Variovorax paradoxus EPS: one gene and its partner. The protein of the gene in region 2 interacts with the protein of the main gene of each other region in a pairwise test. Links are inferred from orthologs where the notes say so. Each region holds a gene or a part of one and is shown on either strand. Other genes may lie near its edges.

The links.
Region 1: the proteins of VARPA_RS17625 (region 2) and secA interact in binary tests that used the Escherichia coli proteins (3 or more experiments, as listed by UniProt). The link is inferred for Variovorax paradoxus EPS from one-to-one orthologs.

The regions. Positions count from the first base shown.
Region 1 is NC_014931.1:5,259,063-5,266,958, forward strand. Bases 1,398-4,699 are described here. They hold secA (preprotein translocase subunit SecA), read right to left. Parts: upstream 4,385-4,699; coding sequence 1,598-4,384; downstream 1,398-1,597. Other genes in these bases: argJ (bifunctional glutamate N-acetyltransferase/amino-acid acetyltransferase ArgJ), read right to left, coding at 1,398-1,567; VARPA_RS24170 (hypothetical protein), read left to right, coding at 4,567-4,699. Outside these bases: VARPA_RS24155 (ATP-binding protein), read right to left, coding at 1-341; more of argJ, read right to left, coding at 338-1,397; more of VARPA_RS24170, read left to right, coding at 4,700-4,875; VARPA_RS24175 (ornithine cyclodeaminase family protein), read left to right, coding at 4,932-5,918; VARPA_RS24180 (threonine synthase), read right to left, coding at 5,920-7,068; VARPA_RS24185 (helix-turn-helix transcriptional regulator), read left to right, coding at 7,172-7,798; VARPA_RS24190 (Bug family tripartite tricarboxylate transporter substrate binding protein), read right to left, coding at 7,823-7,896. UniProt on the Escherichia coli protein: Required for protein export, interacts with the SecYEG preprotein conducting channel.
Region 2 is NC_014931.1:3,806,807-3,814,103, reverse strand. Bases 2,948-5,708 are described here. They hold VARPA_RS17625 (YbgC/FadM family acyl-CoA thioesterase), read right to left. Parts: upstream 4,677-5,708; coding sequence 4,218-4,676; downstream 2,948-4,217. Other genes in these bases: VARPA_RS17620 (pyridoxal phosphate-dependent aminotransferase), read right to left, coding at 4,738-5,708; tolQ (protein TolQ), read right to left, coding at 3,499-4,221; VARPA_RS17635 (ExbD/TolR family protein), read right to left, coding at 3,043-3,483; VARPA_RS17640 (cell envelope integrity protein TolA), read right to left, coding at 2,948-3,039. Also shown: VARPA_RS17650 (SprT-like domain-containing protein), read right to left, coding at 1-202; VARPA_RS17645 (peptidoglycan D,D-transpeptidase FtsI family protein), read right to left, coding at 276-2,006; more of VARPA_RS17640, read right to left, coding at 2,119-2,947; more of VARPA_RS17620, read right to left, coding at 5,709-5,934; transcription antitermination factor NusB, read right to left, coding at 5,931-6,467; ribH (6,7-dimethyl-8-ribityllumazine synthase), read right to left, coding at 6,464-6,925; ribBA (bifunctional 3,4-dihydroxy-2-butanone-4-phosphate synthase/GTP cyclohydrolase II), read right to left, coding at 6,932-7,297.

The DNA.
Region 1 (7,896 bases), 1.5 Mb from region 2 along the record:
GGCGCATAGGCCTGCAGGCAGGCGCGAATCAACGACGACTTGCCTGTGCCGCGCGCGCCCGTCAGCAGCACGTTGTTGGCCGGCTTGCCTTCGACGAACTGGCGCGTGTTGCGCTCGATCTTTTCCTTCTGGACGTCGATTTCCTTCAGCGAATCAAGCGCCATCGCGGCCACGTGTTTCACTGGTTCCAGCACGCCGTGGCCGGAATTGCGGCGGCGGTAGCGCCAGGCGATGGAAGCGTTCCAGTCCGTCGGCGCCGACAGCGGTTGCGGCAGGATCGATTCGATGCGGGTAATGAGCTGCTCGGCGCGCTCGATCAGCTTCTGGAACTGCTCGTTCATGACCGGTAGTCGGCGTTGATGGTCACGTATTCGTGGCTGAAGTCGCAGGTCCAGACGGTCTCACTGGCGTTGCCGCGGCCGAGGCCGACGCGCACCGTGATCTCGCTCTGCTTCATCACGCGCTGGCCGTCTTCCTCGCGGTACGAGGGGTTGCGCCCACCCTTGACCGCCACGTGCACGTCGTCCAGGAACAGGTCGATGCCGGTCTGGTCGAGGTCGGCAATGCCCGCATAGCCGACCGCTGCCAGGATGCGGCCCAGGTTCGGGTCGCTGGCATAGAAAGCGGTCTTCACCAGCGGCGAATGGGCGATCGCGTAAGCCACCTGCTTGCACTCGGCAGCGTCACGGCCGCCTTCGACCTGGATGGTGATGAACTTGGTTGCGCCTTCGCCGTCGCGCACGATGGCCTGCGCCAGGAGGCGCGCCACGTTCTGCATGGCCGCCACGAGTGCCTGGCCGTCAGCGGATTCGAGCGAGGTGATGGTCGCGTGCGCCGCCTTCTGCGTGGCGATGACGACGAACGAATCGTTGGTCGAGGTGTCGCCGTCGATGGTCACGCGGTTGAACGAGGCATCGGCCAGCAGCTTGGCCAGCGGCTGGATCAGCGACGGATCGATCTTCGCGTCGGTCGCCATGAAGCCGAGCATGGTCGCCATGTTCGGGCGGATCATGCCGGCGCCCTTGCTGATGCCGGTGATGGTGACGGTGGCGCCGCCGATCTGGACCTTCTGGCTGAACGCCTTGGGGATCGTGTCGGTGGTCATGATGCCTTCGGCGGCACGTGCCCAGTGGTTTTCCGATGCGTCGGCGAGCGCTGCGGGCAGGCCCGCTTCGATGCGGTCCACCGGCAGCGGCTCCATGATCACGCCCGTCGAGAACGGCAGGATCTGCTCGGGCGCGATCTCCAGCTTGCGCGCGAGCGCGATGCAGGTGGAGCGGGTGCGCATGAGGCCGTCTTCGCCCGTGCCTGCGTTGGCGTTGCCGGTGTTGATCACCATCGCGCGAATGCCGTAATTGGCCGCCAGGTGATCGCGGCAGACCTGCACCGGCGCCGCGCAGAAACGGTTCTGGGTGAACACCCCACCGACCGCCGAGCCTTCGTCGATCAGCACGACGGTCAGGTCCTTGCGGTTGGCCTTTCGCACGCCCGCTTCGGCCACGCCGATGCGGACGCCAGGCACCGCGAACAAGGCGGCGGGATCAGGGGCGGACAGGTTCACGGGCATGGGGGTTCTCTCAATGAAAGGTTCGGGACGTCAGCTCAGCTTGCCGTGGCACTGCTTGTATTTCTTGCCACTGCCGCAAGGGCACGGGTCGTTGCGGCCGACGCGCGCGAAGGCGGCGGCTTCGGCGCTCAGGGCGCCCGCACCGATGGCCGCGAGGCGGCGCTGGTTGTCCTCGTCGACGCGCACCTCGACCTCGCCGGTCTCGGTCGGCGCGCTGTAGGTGATGTTGGCCACGTTCTCGCCGCGGCTTTCCATGGCTTCGGCGGCTTCCTCGAGCTGCTCGCCCGACTGCACGCGCACCGTCATCAGTTGGCGCGTGACCTCGTTCTTCACCGAGTCGAGCAACTGGCCGAAGAGCTCGAAGGCTTCGCGCTTGTATTCCTGCTTGGGCTGCTTTTGCGCATAGCCGCGCAGGTGGATGCCCTGGCGCAGGTAGTCGAGCGAGGCCAGGTGTTCGCGCCAGTGGGTGTCGATGCTCTGCAGCAGCACCATGCGCTCGAACTGGGTGAAGTTTTCCTGGCCGATCAGCGCCACCTTGGCGTCGAAGGCTTCGTTGGCGGCCTTGACCACCTTTTCGAGCACGTCTTCGTCGGAGATCGCGTCGGAGGCCTCGACCTCCTTCTTGATCGGCATGTCCAGGCCCCACTCGTTGAAGAGCGCCTTCTCGAGGCCTTCCAGGTCCCACTGCTCCTCGACCGATTCGGCCGGCACGTACTGCCGCACCACGTCCATGAAGCAGCCTTCGCGCAGCGCGGCGATCTGCGCCGTGAGGTCGGTGGCATCGAGGATGTCGTTGCGCTGCTGGTAGATCACCTTGCGCTGGTCGTTCGACACGTCGTCGTACTCGAGCAATTGCTTGCGGATATCGAAGTTGCGCGCCTCGACCTTGCGCTGCGCGCTCTCGATGCTGCGGGTGACGATGCCGGCCTCGATGGCCTCGCCGTCGGGCATCTTCAGGCGATCCATGATCGCCTTCACGCGGTCACCCGCGAAGATGCGCATCAGCGGATCGTCCAGGCTCAGGTAGAAGCGCGAAGAACCCGGGTCGCCCTGTCGGCCCGAACGGCCGCGCAGCTGGTTGTCGATGCGGCGCGACTCGTGGCGTTCGGTGGCAATGATGCGCAGGCCGCCGAGCGACTTTACGAATTCATGGTCCTTGGTCCACTCGGCACGCACGTGCGCGATGTCGGCCTGCTTGGTCGCTTCGTCGCGGCCTTCGTCGTTCTCGATGGCCTCGATCATCTTCTCGATGTTGCCGCCCAGCACGATGTCGGTGCCGCGGCCGGCCATGTTGGTCGCGATGGTGATCATCTTCGTGCGGCCGGCCTGCGCCACGATGTCGGCTTCGCGCGCATGCTGCTTGGCGTTGAGCACCTGGTGCGGCAGCCCCGCCTGCGTGAGCAGGCCGTCGATGATTTCGGAGTTTTCGATGGACGAGGTGCCCACCAGCACCGGCTGGCCGCGTTCGTAGCACTCGCGGATGTCCTGGATGGCGGCCTCGTACTTCTCGCGCGTGGTCTTGTAGACGCGGTCGAGCTGGTCTTCGCGCTTGCTGATGCGGTTCGGCGGAATGATGACCGTCTCGAGACCGTAGATTTCCTGGAACTCGTAGGCCTCGGTGTCGGCCGTGCCGGTCATGCCGGCCAGCTTGCCGTACAGGCGGAAGTAGTTCTGGAAGGTGATCGAGGCCATCGTCTGGTTCTCGGCCTGGATCTCGACGCCTTCCTTGGCTTCCACGGCCTGGTGCAGGCCGTCGCTCCAGCGGCGGCCCGTCATGAGGCGGCCGGTGAACTCGTCGACGATGGTCACTTCGCCCTGCTGGACCACGTAGTGCTGGTCGCGGTGGTACAGGTGACGTGCGCGCAGCGCCGCCGTCAGGTGGTGCATCAACGTGATGTTGGCCGGGTCGTAGAGCGACGCGCCCTCGGGCAGCAGCTTGAATTCGCCCAGGATGCGCTCGGCGTTCTCATGGCCGTCTTCGGTCAGGAAGACCTGGTGCGTCTTCTCGTCGACCGTGAAGTCGCCCGGCACCGTGACGCCTTCGCCCGTGCGCGGGTCGGCTTCGCCTTCCTGCTTCTTGAGCAGCGGCACCACCTTGTTGATGGCGAGATAAAGATCGGTGTGGTCTTCGGCCTGGCCGCTGATGATGAGCGGGGTGCGGGCTTCGTCGATCAGGATCGAGTCCACCTCGTCGACGATCGCGAAGTTCAGCACACGCTGGACCCGGTCGCCCGGCTCGTACACCATGTTGTCGCGCAGGTAGTCGAAGCCGTACTCGTTGTTGGTGCCGTACGTGATGTCGCTGCCGTAGGCTTCCTGCTTCTCTTCCCGCGGCATCTGCGGCAGGTTGATGCCCACCGTGAGGCCCAGGAAGTTGTAGAGCCGGCCCATCCACTTGGCGTCGCGGCTGGCGAGGTAGTCGTTCACCGTGACCACGTGCACGCCCTTGCCGGACAGCGCATTCAGGTACACCGGCAGCGTGGCGGTCAGCGTCTTGCCTTCGCCGGTGCGCATTTCGGAAATCTTGCCGTTGTGCAGCGCCATGCCGCCGAGCAGCTGGACGTCGAAGTGGCGCATCTTCATGATGCGCTTGGAGCCTTCGCGCACCGTGGCAAAGGCCTCCGGCAGCAGGGCGTCGAGCGATTCGCCCTTGGCCGCGCGGTCCTTGAACTCCTGCGTCTTCGCGCGCAGCGCGTCGTCACTGAGCTTCTCGAACTCGGGTTCGAGCGCATTGATGCGTTCCACCGTCTTGCGATACTGCTTGAGGAGCCGGTCGTTGCGGCTGCCGAAGATCTGGGTCAGGAAGTTGGTTGCCATTGGGTGGAGATGGGCGGGCGCCTGACACGACAGGCACTGCGACCGGATTCCCTAAGATATGGTGAAAGCAGTTGGGCGCGCTCGTTTCGAAATCAAGTTCGGCCTCGAGCAGCCTTTTTCCCGGCGCGAACGCCGGCAAACCGGGCATTTTAGCTGTCTTGTTTCTGTCCTCAGGATTACTCATGTATCGCCGCCTCGCCCCCGCCATCAGCCTGCACCAGGCTGCAGAAGGCTCGCCCACGCTGGGCGGCCTGATGGCGCGCGCGCGCGACAGCGCCGAGCGCCTGAAAGCCGTGGAAGGACTGATTCCGCCCGCCATGCGCGGCGCCGTGCAGGCCGGCCCTGCCGAGGGCGACGTGTGGTGCCTGCTGGTCAAAGGCAGCGCCGCGGCCGCCAAGCTGCGCCAACTCGCTCCGATGCTTGTCACGCGGCTCAAGAACAGGGGTTGGGATGTGGCGACGATCCGCATCAAGGTGCACACGGGCCGCTGATCGACCGGCAGGCGCTTTGAATTGATTTTTCGTCTGGAAGTAGATAATATTTCCAGATGACACCCTCGACGTCGCCCGCCGACGCACTCCTCCTGCTGCTCGACAAGCACCAGGTCAACGCCCTCCTCTCTCCCGACGACGTGCTTGATGCCGTGCGCGAGGCCTTCGTTCTTCACAGCGACCGCGAAGGCCGCGTCTTCCCGGTCGTGCGCGAACCGCTCGCCACGGGCGGCGTGTTCGGCATCAAGTCGGGCGACGTACAGACGCAGGGCCTGCTCGGCTTCAAGGCCGCCGGCTTCTGGCCCGCCAACCGACAGCGCGACGGCGAGCCGCACCAGGCAACGATCCTCCTGATCGACCCCGCCACGGGCCGGCCGCTGTGCGTGATCGACGGCAATGCGATCACGACCGTGCGCACCGGCGCGGCGGGCGGGCTCGGCCTCCAGCAACTTGCGCGGCCCGACAGCACGCGGCTTTGCATCTTCGGCACCGGCGTGCAGGCGCGCATCCAGCTCGACTTCGCGCTGCGCCTATTGCCCACATTGCGCGAGGTGCGCTACGTGAGCGCCAATGGACAGCGCAACGCCGCGTTGGAGGAAAACTTCGCGGACCGCTGCAACATCGCGTCCGCCACCGACCGCAACGCCGCGGTCGCAGAGAGCGACATCGTGATCACCGCGACACCGGGCGGTGGCGCACTGTTCGATCTGGACGCGCTTCAGCCCGGCACGCACCTGAACTGCGTCGGTGCCGACACACGCGGCAAGCGCGAACTCCCCGAAGGTTTGCTGACGCGCGCCCGCCTCTTCGTCGACGACCGCACGCAGGCGCAGCAGATCGGTGAAACCCAATGGGCGCCCGATACAGAAAGCACCGAACTGGGCGACCTGCTGAGCGGCAAGACCTCGTTAACTCGCGCTGACGGCGACATCACCGTCTTCGACATGACCGGCCTCGCGCTGCAAGACCTGACAGTCGCGCGCCTGCTCCAAGAGCGCGCGATTGCCACGGGCACAGGCACGCGCCTCGCCTGGCCCTGGTAATTCAGGCGGCAGCGCCGCCGAAGAGCTCGGTCATGAACTGCGTCGACTTCAGGCCGGTGCCCGTCAGCAGCACGACCGTGGTTTCACTCGCCCGGATGTCGCCCCGCTCCGCCAGCACATCGATGGCCGCAGCCGCCGTCGCGGAAGTCGGCTCGGCATAGAGCCCCGTCGAAGCCAACCGGCGCACCGCTGCCGCGATCTGCTCTTCGGTCAGCGCCACTGTCTTGCCATTCGTCTCGCGCAGCGCCTGAAGGATTTCCTGCAGGCGCACAGGCCGCTTGATCGCCGTGCCTTCGGCGATCGTCGGCTTCACGATGCGATCAACCAGCGTGTCCACGCCCGCCACAAAGCTCGCATCCACCGGCGAGCAGTTCAACGGCTGCGCCACGAAGATCCGCGGCAGCTTCGCGATCTGCCCCGCGGCCAGCAGTTCCTTGAAGCCGATCCAGCACCCGAGCACATTACTGCCCGCGCCGGCCGGAATCACCACGTTGTCGGGCGCGACGAAGCCCAGGTCTTCCCAGAGTTCATAGGCCAGCGTCTTCGTGCCCTGCAGGAAGAACGGATGCCAGTTGTGGCTCGCATAGAAGATCGATTCCGACTGGCGCACCGCCTCGTATTCCGACTCCTCGCGCGGTCCCGGCACCAGTTGCACCTCGGCGCCGAAAGCGCGGATCTGCGCCACCTTGGGCGCCGGCGTGTAGCTCGGCGCGAGCACCTTCACCTTGATGCCCGCCGCCGCGCCCGCCGCGGCGATGGCCGCGCCGCCGTTGCCCGAGCTGTCTTCCAGCACCGCGTCGACGCCCAGTTGGCGCAGGAACGAAATCATCACGGACGCACCACGGTCCTTGAAGCTGCAGGTCGGGTTGAACCACTCGAGCTTGAAGTGCGGCTCGAATGCGCCCCAGCGCTTCTGCACAAGCGGCGTACAGCCCTCGCCCATGCTCGCGGGCTGGTCGATCACGACCGGCAGCGCCGCGCGATAGCGCCACACCGAGCGCTCGCGCGCATCGATGTCGTCGCGCGTGATGCCCGGCAGCGGCGTCACCATCATCGGATTGCCGTCGTCGGAGCGCCAGCGGCGTTCCGAAAGGTCGTGATACCGGCCGGTGCGGAGATCGATATAGCGTGCGGGTTCCTGGCGTGTCATGCGCGGTTCTCCTGGAGAATCTTTCTGGATTTGGATAATACATCCAGATATGGACTTTCTGTACAACTTGGATTCTTCGTCCAGAATTGGATACATTCCCGCCATGAAGAAGAAGTCCAACAAGCAGCTCCTGGAAATGCTGCGCAACATGGCCGAAGGCCTCGGCGAAACCTTCGCGCCTTTCTGCGAAGTCGTGGTGCACGACCTCAGCAATCCGAAGAACGCGATCTACGCGATCGAGAACAACCTGAGCGGCCGCGAGGTCGGCCAAGCGGTCACCGAGCTCGGCCTTGCCCGCATCCGCGACCCCGAGTACCCGGCGGTGATTTCGAACTACGCCAACACCTTTTCCGACGGCCGCAAGGTCAAGAGCACTTCCATCGGCGTGAAGGACGAGAGCGGCGAGTACGTGGCCGCGCTGTGCCTGAATGTCGACCTGACACTGTTCCAGAGCTTCCAGGGCGCGATCTCGCAGTTCACGCGCATCGACGAGCGCGAGGTACACGAAAGCCTGGACACCGGCGCTGGCCATTCGGAGCGCATCCATGCGCGCATCGACGAATTCGCCGCGTCGCGCGCCACCAGTTCGCGGTCACTCAAGCCCGCGGATCGGAAGCAACTCGTGCAGGAACTGAAGAAAGCCGGTTTCCTGGAGATTCGCCGTGGCGCCGAGATCGCCGCAGCGCACATGGGCGTCTCGCGCGCCACCGTGTACAGCGACGCCAAGTAATAAATAGAGCGAGAGCGGCCGGGCTTACTGCGGCTGCAGGCCGACCTCGTGCGCCACTTTCTGCCAGCGCTCCGCCTCCGAGCGCAGAAACGCGCGCA
Region 2 (7,297 bases):
CGGGGTGGGCATCGGCATCGAGCCGGTACGAATTGCGCAGCAGGTCGGCGCGCACCGCCGCGGCGTGCTCCTCGCGCGCCTCGGCGGAGGCGGCCCAGCGCCAGACTTCGGGCTCGTTCGCCTGCAAGTGGGCGGCCAGGGCCTGCTGGTAGGGGAGCGGGGTCAGGTCTTCGAGGCGAACGGCAGGAGGGAAATCGACCATGTCAGGAGCGCCGGCAATGAGGTGCCGACGATCCTAAACGAGCGAGGTGAACCAGCGCGCCATCAATGCGCCATCAATGCGCCATCGAGGCCACCGGCAGATCCGGCAGCACGTTCAGGATGCGCAGCGTCTGCTGGACCACCTGGCTGAAGACCGGCGCTGCGACGAGGCCACCGAAGTATTTGCCCGCGCCGGGCTCGTCGATCATCACCGCGACGATGATGCGCGGCTTGTCGATCGGCGACATGCCGGTGTACCAGGCGCGGTACTTGTTGCTCGCATAGCCCTTGCCGACCTGCTTGTGCGCGGTGCCGGTCTTGCCGCCGACCGAGTAGCCATCGGTCTGCGCGAGCGGCGCGGTGCCGCCGGGCGCGGCGGCCATGTGCATCATCTTGCGCACCTCGCTCGCGACCTGCGGCGAGAACACCTGCACGCCGGGCGGCTCGGTGTTCGTGCTTTTCAAAAGGCCCACCGGGATGACTTCGCCGTTGTGCGCGAAGGCCGTGTACGCGTGCGCGATCTGGAACAGCGACGCCGAGAGGCCGTAGCCGTACGACATGGTGGCCTGCTCGATCGGCCGCCACGACTTCCAGGGCCGCAGGCGCCCGGTCACCGCGCCGGGGAAGGGCGTCTGCGGCTTCTGGCCGAGGCCCAGCGAGGTGAACGAGTTCCACATCTCCTGCGCCGTCATGCGCTGCGAGATCTTGGTGGCGCCCACATTGCTCGATTTCTGGATCACGCCCTGCACCGTGAGCACGCCGAAGTTCTCGTCGTCGTGGATCGTCGCGCCCGTGACGGTGATGCGACCGGGGTTCGTGTCGATGATGGTCTGCGGCGTGACGCGGCCGAGCTGCAGCGCGGTGGCGATGGTGATCGGCTTCATCGTCGAGCCCGGCTCGAACACGTCGGTCATCGCGCGGTTGCGCAATTGTTCGCCGGTGAGGTTGCGGCGGTCGTTCGGGTCGTAGCTCGGGTAGTTGGCCATGGCGAGCAGTTCGCCCGTTTCCGCATCGACCACCACCACGCTGCCGGCCCGGGCCTTGTTGGCGACCACGGCATCGCGGATCTTCTCGTAGGCGACGAACTGCACGCGGTCGTCGATGCTCAACTGGATGTCGTGGCCGTCGGTCGGCGGCACCTGGTCCTCGGTGTCCTCGACGATGTGGCCCAGGCGGTCCTTGATGACATGGCGCGAGCCCGCCTTGCCGGCCAGTTCGCTGTTGAAGGCCAGTTCGACGCCTTCCTGCCCCGTGTCTTCGACGTTGGTGAAGCCCGCCAGGTGCGCGGCCGCCTCGCCCTCGGGGTACTGGCGCCGGTAGTCGCGGCGCAGGTAGATGCCCTTGATGCCGAGTTCGGCGATCTGCTTGCCGATGGCGGTGTCGACCTGGCGCTTGATCCAGACGAAGCTCTTGTCCTCGTCCTCCAGCTTCTTGTCGAACTCCTTCTGCGGCATGCCGAGCAGCTTGGCGGCCTGCTTCAACTTGGCCTGCACGGCGGGATCGTCGCGCTCGATGTCCTCGGGAATGGCCCAGATGCTGGGCGCCGGAATGTCGGAGGCGAGGATCAGTCCGTTGCGGTCGAGGATGCGCCCGCGGTTCGCGGGCAGCTCCAGCGTGCGCTGGTAGCGCACCTCGCCCTGGTGCTGGAAGAAGTCGTGGTTGAAGACCTGGATGTAGGCGGCCCGGCCGGCCAGCAGCACGAAGCCGAAGGCGATGCTGGCCACGATGAACTTGCTGCGCCAGACGGGGGTGGGACTGGCGAGCAGCGGACTGCTCCCGTAGCGGATGCGACCGGTGGATTTCATCTTGCGCTCTTGTGCGGGCACGGAGCCCGGCTGTTGTTGTGCGCGGGTAGACAGCGCGGCAACAACGGAGTTCCGGGCAGCCTTGCGAAAGGCGGCCCGGAACTGGCGTGAATCAGCGCTTGGGCCTGAGCGACACGATCAGCGACGGGAAGATGCGCCCGTCGGTGTCGCGCGGCAGCCTGTCGGTCTTGTGCAGGCCGCGCTCGGCCGCTTCGTCCCAGGCGGGCAATCCGCTGGAGCGCGTGAGCTTCACGCCGACGATGGTGCCGTCGGGCGCGAGGTTCACCTCGAACTCGGCGGCCGGGTTGCCGTTCACCGTGTCGGCATCGGGGAAGGTGATGTTCGGGCGCACGGCGGCGGCGATGCGTCCGGCATAGCCGCTCGACGGACCCGAAGACCGCAGGGCCGTGCCCTTCGAATCGTCGGCGCCGCTCGCACCCGCCAGGCCCTGCATGCGCTTGAGCGTGGCAGCGCGGTCGGCGGCGGCCTGCTTCGCGGCGGCCTCGGCCTTCTTGGCTTCGGCTTGCTTGGCCTCGGCTTCCTGCTGCTTCTTCTGCTCGGCGAGCTTCTGTTGCTGCTCTTTCTTGCGCTCGGCTTCGTCTTCGGCGCGCTGCTTGGCTTCGAGCTCTTTCTTCTTTTGCTGTTGTTGCTGCTGTTCGAGCTCGCGCTCTTTCTGTTCCTTTTGCTCCTTGAGCTTCTTCTCGCGCTCCAGGGCAATGTCGGGAGCCTTCGGCGCGGGTGCGGGCTCGGGCGCCTTGGCTGCCGGAGGCGGCGGTGGCGTGGGAGCAGGCGGAGGCGGCGCGGGCGCAGGCGTCGGCGCCTCCGGTGCGGACAGGCGCGGCGCGGCCTGTTGCACGGTGGAGGACCACAGCTCCGCATCGACAGCGCCTTCGTCGGCGTCGCTGCGCCAGCGCACCCCCCACGTCAGCGCCGCGATCAGCAGCGCATGCGCGATGAGGGCGAGCACGACGGCGCGCGGCGTGCCGCGCTGCGGGGGCGGCGCGAACTCGGGGCGATCCAGTGCGAGCGACATGCCTTATTTGCCGCCCGTGGTCGTGACCGACAGGCCCACGCGCTCGATGCCGCTGCGCTTGAGCTGGTTCATCGCCTTCACGACGGTTTCGTACTTCACCGACTTGTCGGCGCTGATGACCACCGGACGCTGGGCGTCGCCGCCCTGCGCCTGCTTGGCGGCAGCGCCGATCTGGGTCATGGGAATGGAGGTATTGCCCGTGCTGCCGGTGGACGGGTCCTTCTTGATCTGCACTTCGTCATCGCTCTTGATGACGATCTCGATGGGCTTGTCGGGCTGCTTGTTGGCGCGGTCGACCGAGGGCAGGTTGATCACGCTCGGCGTGATGAGCGGCGCGGTGACCATGAAGATGATCAGCAGCACCAGCATCACGTCGATGAACGGGACCATGTTGATCTCGTTGATCGTCCGGCGGCCACGGCCCCGGGATGAAACGGCGGGCATGCGCTCGGACTCCGCTCAGCGGTTGGCCGGAGCCACCGTGGTTGCCGCGGCGGCCGCGCCCGGGTTGGCCGAGAGGTTGCGCTGCAGGATGTTGGAGAACTCCTCGATGTAGGTCTCGAGGGCGATGGCGATCTTGTCGATCTCGCGGGCGAAGCGGTTGTAGCCGACCACCGCGGGAATCGCGGCGAAGAGGCCGATGGCGGTGGCCACCAGCGCTTCGGCAATGCCGGGCGCCACGGTGGCCAGCGTCACCTGCGTGAGCGCGGCCAGGCCGGTGAAGGCATGCATGATCCCCCAGACCGTGCCGAAGAGACCCACATACGGCGACACCGAGCCGACGGTCGCGAGGAACGAGAGGTTCTGCTCGGCCGCATCGAGCTCGCGCTGGAAGCTCGCACGCATCGCGCGGCGGGCGCCGTCCAGCAGCGTGGCGGGGTCGCTCACATGGCGTTCGCGCAGTTTTTGGTATTCGCGCATGCCCGAGGCGAAGATGCGCTCCATCGGTCCCGCGAACTTGGCGTTCTGGGCGGCCGAGGCGAACAGCTCGTTCAGGCTGGTGCCCGACCAGAACTCGCGCTCGAAGTCGTCGTTCAGCGCGCGCATGCGCCGCAGCGCGAAGTACTTGCGGATGATCGCGGCCCAGCTGGCAATCGAGACGATCACGAGCAGCAGCACGACCATTTGCACCACGAAGCTGGCGTGGAGCAGGAGGTTGATGATGGATAGATCTTGGTTCATGGCTTGAAAGGTTGAGTCATGGAGCCGCCGCAGCGCTCGAGGGTTCCCGAAACCCGGGAAGGGATGCGTGCGGGACGCAAAGTGGCGGCATTCACCCACCCGATACGGATCGTGCCTTCGCACAGCAAGACCGGTGCCGCGGCGCCGATTCGCTCTTGCTCTGTTTTTGATAGCACTTGCTGTCCGATTATCAATGAGGCAGTGCCCAATTGTTGAAGATCGGCTGTGACCAGCAGTTCGTCGTCGAGCCGGGAGGGCCGATGGTATTTGAGCTGCGTTTCGCTCACCACGAACTGGCCGCCGGTTTCTTCCTTGAGCTTGCGCTGCTCGACGCCCAGGGAGCGCAGCCACTCGGTGCGCCCGCGCTCCATGAACTTCAGGTAGTTGGCATAGAACACGATGCCGCCGGCGTCGGTGTCTTCCCAGTAGACGCGGATCGGAAACGCGTAGCTCATCGGCATGCCTCCGTGCTTTGCACTGCGGCGCGAGCTTGCTTGGGGCGGCCCTGCGCTGCGCTCATTGCGCCCGGTTCTCGGCCATTGCGCGCAGGCGCTCGACGGCTTCTTTCAGATGTTCCATCGAACTCGCGGTGGAGAAGCGCACGAACTTCGCCGTTTCTGCCGTGCCGAAATCGCGGCCGGGCGTGACGGCGACGTGGGCGCGCTTCATGGTCTCGAAGGCGAAATCCCAGCTGCCCGAGATGCCAAGCTTCTCGGCGAAGCTGGTGCAGTCGGCCCAGGCGTAGAAGGCGCCATCGGGCACCACGGGCACGTTCAAGCCCAGGGCGTCGAGTTGCGGAATGAACCAGTCGCGTCGCGCCTTGAACTCGGCGCGGCGGCGTTCGTACTCGGCGATGCTCGCATCCTCGAAGCAGGCGAGCGCCGCATATTGCGACACCGTGCTCGCGCAGATGAAGAGGTTCTGCGCGAGGCGCTCGACCACCGGCACCAGCACTTCGGGCACCACCAGCCAGCCCAGGCGCCAGCCGGTCATGTTGAAGTACTTGCTGAAGCTGTTGATGCTGATGACGTTGTCGTCGATGGCCAGCGCGGTCTGCCCGAAGGCGTCGTCGTAGGACAGGCCCAGGTAGATCTCGTCGATCAGCGTGATGCCGCCGCGGTCGGACACGACCTTGTGGATGCGGCGCAGCTCGTCGGGCGCGATCGAGGTGCCGGTCGGATTGGAGGGCGAGGCGAGCAGCACGCCGCGCGTCTTCTCGGTCCAGGCGGCCTCGACCTTGGCGGCGGTGAGCTGGAAGCGCTCTTCGGCCGTCGTCGGGATGAGCACCGCCTTGCCGTCCGCCGCACTCACGAAGTGGCGGTTGCAGGGATAGCTCGGGTCGGGCAGCAGGATCTCGTCACCCGATTCGATCAGCGCGAGGCAGGCGAGCTGCAGTGCGGCCGAAGCGCCGGCCGTCACCACGATGCGGCGGGCGGGCACGTCGACGTTGAATCGCTCGCGGTACCAGCCGCTGATGCGTTCGCGCAGATGGTCGAGGCCAGTCGCCTGCGTGTACTGCGTGGCGCCCGCGCGCACGGCGCGCAGGGCGGCTTCCTGTACCAGCGGAGGCGCGGTGAAATCGGGCTCGCCGATGTTCAGGAAGATCATCGGCCGGTCGGTGTGCGCCACTTCGCGCGCCAGCGCCCCGGCAGCCTTCGCCACCTCCATCACATAGAAGGGCTCGATGCGCTCCGCGCGCGTCGAAATCCTCATGCTTTCGCCTTGCCGGAAGCGCGATCCGCTTCCACTTCGAGGGGGCGCAACTGCGGCGCGAGGCCGTTGAGTACCGCGTTCACGTACTTGTGGCCGTCCGTGCCGCCGAATTCCTTGGCGAGCTCGATGCACTCGTTGAGCACCACGCGCCACGGCACGTCGGGGCAGTTCTGGAACTCGTACACGCCGATCCACATCACGGCGTGCTCGATGGGCGAGATTTCCTCGAACTTGCGGTCGAGCAGCGGGCGGATCAGCGCATCGAGCTGCTCGGCGTTGTCGATCGAGCCGTGCAGCAGCGCGTCGTAGTGCGCCGCGTCGGCCTTGTGGAAGCCCGCGAGGTCGCGCGTGAAGTGGTCGATGTCGGTCGGGTCGTTGCGGCCCACCAGGTGCTGGTAGAGCGCCTGCAGCGCGAATTCGCGCGCGCGGCTGCGGTTCGACTTGGCCGAAGCCTTGCGCGCGCCGGTGCTGGTAAGGCCCGTGCGCGACTGGCGGGGCTTGGCGCCGCCTGCCTTGGTGGTGTCTTCGGTCATGAAAGGGTGGCCAGCAGTTGCGCCATCTCGACGGCGACCTGGGCTGCATCGCGGCCCTTGTCGGTCTGCCGTGCGACGGCCTGCGCTAGGTTTTCGGTGGTGAGGATCGCGTTGGCGATGGGAAGGCGGTAATCGAGTGCGATGCGGCTCACGCTCGCGCCCGATTCGTTGGCCACCAGTTCGAAGTGGTAGGTCTCGCCGCGGATGATGCAGCCCAGCGCGACGAGCGCGTGGTAGCCGCCGCGCTCGGCCAGCGCCTGCAGCGCCACGGGCACTTCGAGGGCGCCGGGCACCTTCACATGATGGATGTCGGACGCGGCCACGCCGAGCGATTCGAGTTCGGCGAGGCAGGCCGAAGCCAGCGCATCGGTGATGTCGGCGTTGAAGCGCGCCTGCACGATGCCGATGCGGAGGCCCTTGCCATTGAGCGTCGTCTCGCCCTTGTTTGAACCTTGCATGGTCGTTCAGTCTTTCGTGAGGTAGCCGGCGATTTCCAGGCCGTAGCCCGCTGCCATGCTCGGCATGCGACGCGGCGTGCCCAGCAGGTTCATCTTGTGCACGCCGCATTCGCGCAGGATCTGCGCGCCGATGCCGTAGCTGCGCAGGTCCATGCGGCCGCGCTCGGGGGCTTGCGCGGGACGCGCGGTGCCGTCGAATTGCGCGAGCAGCTCGCCGGCGGTTTCGCCGCAATTGAGCAGCACGGCCACGCCCTTGCCCTCGGTTGCGATGTGCGAGAGGCTGGCGTCCAGGCTCCAGGAGTGCAGCGAGCGGTTGATTTCGAGCGCGTCGAGCACCGAAAGCGGCTCGTGCACGCGCACCGACACCGTGTC